2 regions of the Paenibacillus sp. FSL M7-1455 genome follow, and region 2 is predicted to be linked to the other one. Evidence: riboswitches for the same ligand, from Rfam matches in the RefSeq annotation. Region 2 holds a riboswitch; the other holds the start of a gene.
What was found. A riboswitch is a leader RNA that binds a small molecule or an ion and turns the genes downstream of it on or off. The one in region 2 is predicted to bind FMN.
Positions count from the first base shown of each region.

Region 1: it holds a riboswitch for FMN, as region 2 does, so the genes downstream of both, NYE48_RS21835 (DMT family transporter) here and ribD (bifunctional diaminohydroxyphosphoribosylaminopyrimidine deaminase/5-amino-6-(5-phosphoribosylamino)uracil reductase RibD) in region 2, are expected to answer to the same signal.

Region 1 is NZ_JBBORO010000001.1:4,738,648-4,742,131, forward strand. Features, by position in the region: partial or broken gene NYE48_RS21835 (DMT family transporter) at 593-1,549, opposite strand; FMN riboswitch at 1,685-1,848, opposite strand; gene NYE48_RS21840 (S-layer homology domain-containing protein) at 2,017-3,045, opposite strand; gene NYE48_RS21845 (DUF6359 domain-containing protein) at 3,133-3,484, opposite strand, start outside.
Region 2 is NZ_JBBORO010000001.1:3,835,226-3,838,709, reverse strand. Features, by position in the region: gene lysA (diaminopimelate decarboxylase) at 1-326, shown strand, start outside; gene NYE48_RS17660 (peptidylprolyl isomerase) at 591-1,028, shown strand; gene NYE48_RS17655 (hypothetical protein) at 1,096-1,275, opposite strand; FMN riboswitch at 1,283-1,466, shown strand; gene ribD (bifunctional diaminohydroxyphosphoribosylaminopyrimidine deaminase/5-amino-6-(5-phosphoribosylamino)uracil reductase RibD) at 1,823-2,953, shown strand; gene ribE (riboflavin synthase) at 2,970-3,484, shown strand, end outside.

The DNA.
Region 1 (3,484 bases), 900 kb from region 2:
TCTGCAAGCGCTTTCTAAAACCTATGATCGAAGGGATCAGGTTCATTCCATCTTATTATCAAAATTCTCAGGAAGTTTTGACCTTCGAGAATGTACGATTGTTTTTTAGATGAGGATTTTGCAAAAATCCAATACATCCCTGGAACTTATACCGACTGGTATAGGATAAATACGGTTATTTATGTAACAATTGACAGTTAATGAAGTTTTATTTATGGTTGTAATACGGGTGGTGGAATATGGGGAAAAAGATAGGAAACAATTTGTACATTCCTTGCTTTATCTTATTTTTATCAATGATGTCACTGTTTATAGGAATAATGAATAAATTCAATCTAGCAAACAAAATAATTACACCCAGTATAGTGTTTTTAGCCGTCTTAATCAGTCTAGTCATATTGAGAGTTACGCTTCCTTACTTATAAAATTGTTAAACAATCATAAAAAGGAACGGGGAATCGGTAGATTATTCAAACGTTTTCCAAACATCCTTTATTGCCGAAGATGGATCGCAAAAAGGCTGCTTTGCAGTAAAGAATATCTTTACCGCAGAGCAGCCTGTATTTATCTTCAGGAGAACATTGTAAATAGATTACGCCTCGCTTCGGCGCGATATGATGAACAGGACGGCCCAGATCAGGACAAACCCGCAAATTTGGTGGAATTTCACGACCTCCTGGAACGCGATCCAGTTGATGAGTACACCCACCATCGGGAAGCTCAGCTCCGCGAGGGTCGCCACCGACGCTTTGGTCGTTGTCAGGCCCTTATAATACACCATGAGGCTGAACAAGCCGGGCAGCAGCGCTTGGCCAAGCAGGTTGATCGATACGGCCGTAATCGTGCCTGCGCCGGTAGGGACGTGCCAAGGATCCCCTTGATTGATCGTAATGGCGATCAGGAGCGGCAGCGCCAAAATGAAACGAAGCGAAGTGACGGTTTCGTACTCCATTTTGCCGACCATCAAACGTCCCATAACGGTCGAGCCGCCCCACAAAGCCGCCGCGCCGAGGGAAAGCAGGCTTCCTACTTTGACGAAGTCGTTGACATGGCCGAATGGGAACGTAAACCCGAAGGTGAGCAGATACGTGCCTGCCAGCGCCATGATCATCAGCCAGCCGAACTTCTTCGGCAGCTTTTCCTTCAGCAGCACACGCGCCATAAGGATGGCGAAAATCGGCTGCAGCTTCTACAGCAGCAATACCGCGTTCAAATTGCCGTGGGTCAGCCCCAGCGTAAACAAAATGGTCGCGATTGCCGAGCCGCCCCAGGACAGGAACAGCAGCGCGCCGATATGGCGCAGCTTGAGCCCTTTTAATTCGGAGCGGTGCTTCCAAAGCATCGGCCCCACGAACAGCGCGATGATGATATGTTCGAGCAAAACGATCTGCGTCGGCGTGATCTGCTCGCGCAGCAAAATGATCCGGAAGAGCGGATCCGCTCCCCACAATGCCGCCCCGAGCACGACCAGCCAAAAGCCGGTTTTCGGACGGACCGCCTGCTTGCGCATGGCGGGATTCAGCTTATACTTGTTGCTTACGTTTTCCATATTCCTAATCCCCTTGCCTGAATACGGAGTCAACATTGGAAAACCCCCGTATATCGACCGAAATCGACAAAACGGGGGCTGATCAAATAAGCCTGCGGAAATGTTACGAAAAAACAATTCCGGCAAACCTGCTCTATTGATCTTCTCCCATCCGGACTTTACCGTCGGCCCTGGAATCCCACCAGGTCAGTCGCTGCCTTTCAATCGCTTGAAAAGCAGGAGTCGCGGGCTTGACGTCGCTTTGGCGTTCAAGGACGTTCACCGCCGGTCAGGAATTTCACCTTACCCCGAAGATCCATATTCATATTTTTAGTATTGGTTTAAGTTCGTTCATACCATGATACTGCGTCATCGTATGAAAAAGCAACCCGAATGGTTACTTACATAAGTATAGCACATATCTTCGATTTAGCGGAAGCTTCTTTCGATAAAGAATTTTTTCCATGCTATCGATATTTTCAATAGCATTATTTCTGCTGCAGCAATGCCGAAATGACGACCACCGCCTCGGCGCGGGTCGCATGGGCGTTCGGCGCAAATAAGCCGCCGCTTCGCCCGCTCATGATGCCCCGCTGTGCCGCCGTCTCGGCGTAAGGCTTGGCCCAGGCGGGGATTTGCGCGCCGTCGGCAAAAGCAGGATTGCCGCCGCCCGCCGGCGCTTCGCTCGAAGGCAGCGAACGGACGGCCATAGCTGCCATTTCCGCCCGCGTCATCTTCCTCGCCGGCCCGAACGATCCATCGGCGTAACCGTTCATAATCCCCCGGACTACCGCCTCTTCCACGAAAGGCAGTCCCCATGCCGGAATGTTCTTCGCATCCTTAAATTGGACAGGCTGGCGGGCAGCGTCGTCCGCCCCCAGGGCCCGGATCAGCATGGCGGCCCATTCGATCCGCGTCACTTCCTTGCCCGGTTGGAACGTCCCGTTCGCGTAACCCGTCACCCAGCCTTGCTGCACGGCCTGCTCGATGGCGTCCTTGGCCCAGTGCCCGCCGATATCTTTCAGGGCAGCCGGTGCGGGGACGCTTCCTTCCTTGATCGAAATGGACGCGGCAACGACCTGGCTTGCGGCAGCATTCAGCCTGGAGTCCACCAGTTTGACGTCATGCAGCGAAACGGCGGCGCTTCCCTTCTGCAGCCTCGCGAAATCAACGGCGGCCAATTGAACGGTGCCGTTGTCGCCGGCCGTTTTGCCTACCTTGGTATGCGCGATCCGGACCGTCCCGTTGCGGACGATCGGATCGACGGAAAAACCGTTCGGGCCTGCTGATGCGCTTTGATAGGAAAGCTTCTGCGCATCGTATTTCAGCGTGAAATCGTAAGCGTACAGATCTTTAAGATGTTCCCCCGTCACGACGACCGTAATCTGATTCCCGCTGGACGTTGATTGCAGAGAGACGAAGGGGGTGGCGGCGTCATCCGCCGACGCCTGCGTTTGTGCGGCAAACCACCCGAATACGAGCACGAGTCCGAGAATAGAGGCTAACTTTTTCAGCAATGGGCTTCATCCTTTCGAACATGCCAATCGCAGAAAACGGCATACGGCCGCCTCCTGCGATGGGTGTTGGATTCATCCTTCGTTGGTTTATTTGCCGTACCAATCGCCGATAATCATTTGGGCGACGCCGGCCAGCGCGCGGATCGTGATTTCCCCTTCATTGAAAAGATCGGCGGAGGCCACGCGGCTCCAGTTGCCGTCGGCCGATGTGATGCCGAAATATTTGGCCATGATCGACAGGTCCTGCACCGTAATGTTGCCCGTTCCCGGCACCAGCGTGATCAGCTTCGTTTTGAAGACCGCCACGGCATTGCCGAGCGCCGTTGTCGCTGCGTCAACCTGTGCCTGGGAAACCCCGGAGCTGTTTTTCACCGAAACGGCGGACTGGATCGCGGTTAGAAGCGCCGACTTGGACGAAGCCGGATACTGTCCGATCTTT
Region 2 (3,484 bases):
CCAAATATGAAGCGCTGCTCGCCAACCGCGCGAACGATCCGGTCGAAGAGACGGTTTCCATTGCCGGAAAATGCTGCGAAAGCGGCGACATGCTGATCTGGGACCTGGACCTGCCCAAAGTAAACAGCGGAGACCTGCTGGCTGTTTCCTGCACGGGAGCGTACAACTATTCCATGGCCAGCAACTATAACCGCATTCGCCGTCCGGCGGTCGTATTCGTCCGCGAGGGCGAAAGCGATCTGGTCGTCCGCCGCGAAACGCTGCAGGATATCGTCGGCAACGACGTCATCCCGGAGCGGATCAGCAAGCAGGCTGTCCTGAAGTAAGGATTTACAGCGGTCCGAGAGATCGGGAACAGCCGTCGTTAAAAAGCAAGAATTGGTGAAGAACAAAACACGGAAAAGATCATTTCTGTATTGGGGAATGCGGAAATGGTCTTTTTCGTTTCCCGAAATCATTGCAAAAGGGTCTGCATGTAAGATACAATCAGGTAGTGAGTCCAAACGGCGGACATGCTTGTACCGGTGTTTGTCCATTGGCGAATGAAGCAGCATCCAATAAACGAAAATATCCGGAGGAAGTGAATACCGATGAAAAAAGGTACGATTGAACTTGAAAAAGGCGGAGTAGTTGAAATAGAATTTTTGCCGCAAGAAGCGCCGAACACGGTGGCAAACTTTGAAAAGCTGGCGAATTCCGGCTTTTATAACGGCCTGACGTTCCACCGCGTGATTCCTGGTTTCGTGGCGCAAGGCGGCTGCCCGATCGGAAACGGCACCGGCGGCCCGGGTTACACCATCGATTGCGAAACCGCAACGAACACGACGAAGCACGAGAGAGGCGTGTTGTCCATGGCGCATGCCGGACGCAACACGGGCGGCAGCCAATTTTTTATCGTGTACGAGCCGCAGCATCACCTGGACGGCGTGCATACCGTTTTCGGCAAAGTGACGAAAGGCATGGAGCTTGTCGACGCGATCAGACCGGGCGACAAAATGAAAGAAGTCAAAGTTTGGGACGAACAATAAGAAGGGCATCGCCTCTTCGGAACGTTTTGGCTTGACCGTCAGCGAACGGCACAGCCGGCGCCGGTACTTACCGGCGTCGGCTTTTTTTCGTTTGATGAAGTCCGAAAGCCTTTCGTTGCAGGCGTTTGCGAGCCATAGGACCGGCTTCGCGGGGCAAAGGTTGCAATTTGGCCGAAGTGGTGGTAACATTTCTTTTAGAAAGCGGCTTGATCTTTTTCAGCAGGCTTTCCAACAATTTCATACGCATGATTGGTTTATTCCTTCGGGGCAGGGTGAAATTCCCTACCGGCGGTGATGATGCATTTCGTTTATGGCGTACGGCCATGAAACTGGTGCATCTTAGTCCGTGACCCGGCCGCGTGGCCTTTAGCGCCCGCGTACGGTGGACCCGGTGCAAATCCGGGACCGACAGTATAGTCTGGATGGGAGAAGGAGCGAAAGCGCATGGTACATATGCTTATGCGTTTGCACCAATAAAGCTGCGGCATAGACGTGTCTTTTTTACGTGTTTTCAGGACGTTCGTTCTTGGAATATCGGAAAACGGGTTTTTTGATGACTCCGGATTCGATCTTCAAGGAGGTCCCGTTTTCGCGTCGCGTCTCGGATGAAGCAAGTGACTCAGGCTCGCTTTGTTTTGCCGTTCCCGGTTGCGGGTACGCCTATGATGATGATTGGGCGAAGCTTTATTCGCGTGTCTTTAGCTTACTCTCGACAAGCCCCCGGATGGTATCCGGAGGGCTTTTTTGTTGCCTGGTTGATCAGGCAAAAGAACGGAAAGGAGGGGACTTGCGCGATGGAACTCCCCGTGAACGACGAATTTTACATGTCCCTGGCGCTGGATATGGCCGAACGCGCGCAGGGGCAGACGGGAATCAATCCGGTCGTGGGCTGCGTGATCGTCAAAGGCGGCGCGCTTGTCGGACTCGGGACGCATCTGCAGCGAGGAACCGCGCATGCGGAAGTGCATGCCGTCCGAATGGCCGGCGATCAGGCCGAAGGCAGCACGGTGTACGTCACGCTGGAGCCCTGCAGCCATCACGGCAAAACCCCGCCATGCAGCGACCTGTTGATCAAAGCCAAGGTGAAGCGGGTCGTCGTCGCTTGCGAAGATCCGAATCCCGTCGTCGCGGGCTCCGGGATCGAACGGCTCCGCCGTCACGGAATCGAAGTCGATGTCGGCGTGCTGCGGGAACGGGCGCTTCGCCTGAACGAAAAGTTCGCGAAGTATATCACGACAAAGCTGCCTTACGTGACGATCAAGACGGCAAGCACGTTGGACGGGAAAATCGCCGCCGACACGGGCGACAGCAAGTGGATATCAAACGCGGAAGCCCGGCTTCAGGCGCATGCCCTTCGCCATCGGCATCAGGCGATCATGGTCGGGATCGGAACGGTTCTGGCCGACGATCCCAGCCTGACGACGCGGCATGAACGCGCGGAAGGCTTGCAGCCGGTACGGATCGTCGTCGACTCCGGGCTTCGCATGCCGGCCGAAGCCAAAATGTTCAAGGATGGCACCTCGCCCATCGTCGTGTTGACGACGGAGCAGGCGCCGGCAGAACGGCGCAGGATGCTGGAGGAACTCGGGGCGGAGGTCGTCGCCTGCGGCGCGGGGCCTCGCGTGGATCTGAGAACCGCTTTGGAGGAGCTTGGCCGCCGGGAAATCGGCTCCATCCTGGTCGAAGGCGGCGGGACGCTGAACGGGGAGCTGCTGCAGGCGCGCCTGGCGGACCGAATCGTAATGTATATCGCTCCGAAAATCGTCGGCGGCAAGCATGCCCCGCATAATTTCGATTTTGAAGGCATCCGCCGCATGGCCGATGCGATTACGTTAAATGAACTTCAGGTCGAGCAGGTCGGGGACAACATTCTCGTTTCGGGAAAACCGGCGTGGCCCGCCAGCTCGAATGGGGAAAAACAATAAGGAGGAGGGAGACGTCATGTTTACCGGTTTGGTTGAAGAAATCGGGATTTTGGATGGCATTGCAAGGCAAGGGGAGGCCATGGTTTTAACGATCAAGGCTTCCGCCATCATGGACGACATCCGGATCGGCGACAGCATCGCGGTGAACGGAGTCTGCCTGACCGCCACGAAAATCGGCGGCGGCGTTTTTTCCGTCGACGTCACGCCCCAGACGTACCGCCATTCCAATCTGGGGCTGCTGAAGCCGGGAAGCCGCATCAATCTCGAGCGGGCGATGAAAGCAGGCGGACGATTCGGCGGCCATCTGGTTCAGGGGCATGCCGACATGACCGGTACGGTCCGGCGACTGTCCAAGGAGCAGAACGCGGTGCTGATCGAGATCGTACCGGATAAACCGGACTTGTCCAAATTCATCATCCCGCAAGGTTCCGTCACGGTGGATGGAGTCAGTCTGACGATTGCCGACACCGACGGTGAAAGCTTCGCCGTGTCGGTCATACCGCACACGCTTCAGGAAACCGGATTATCCGG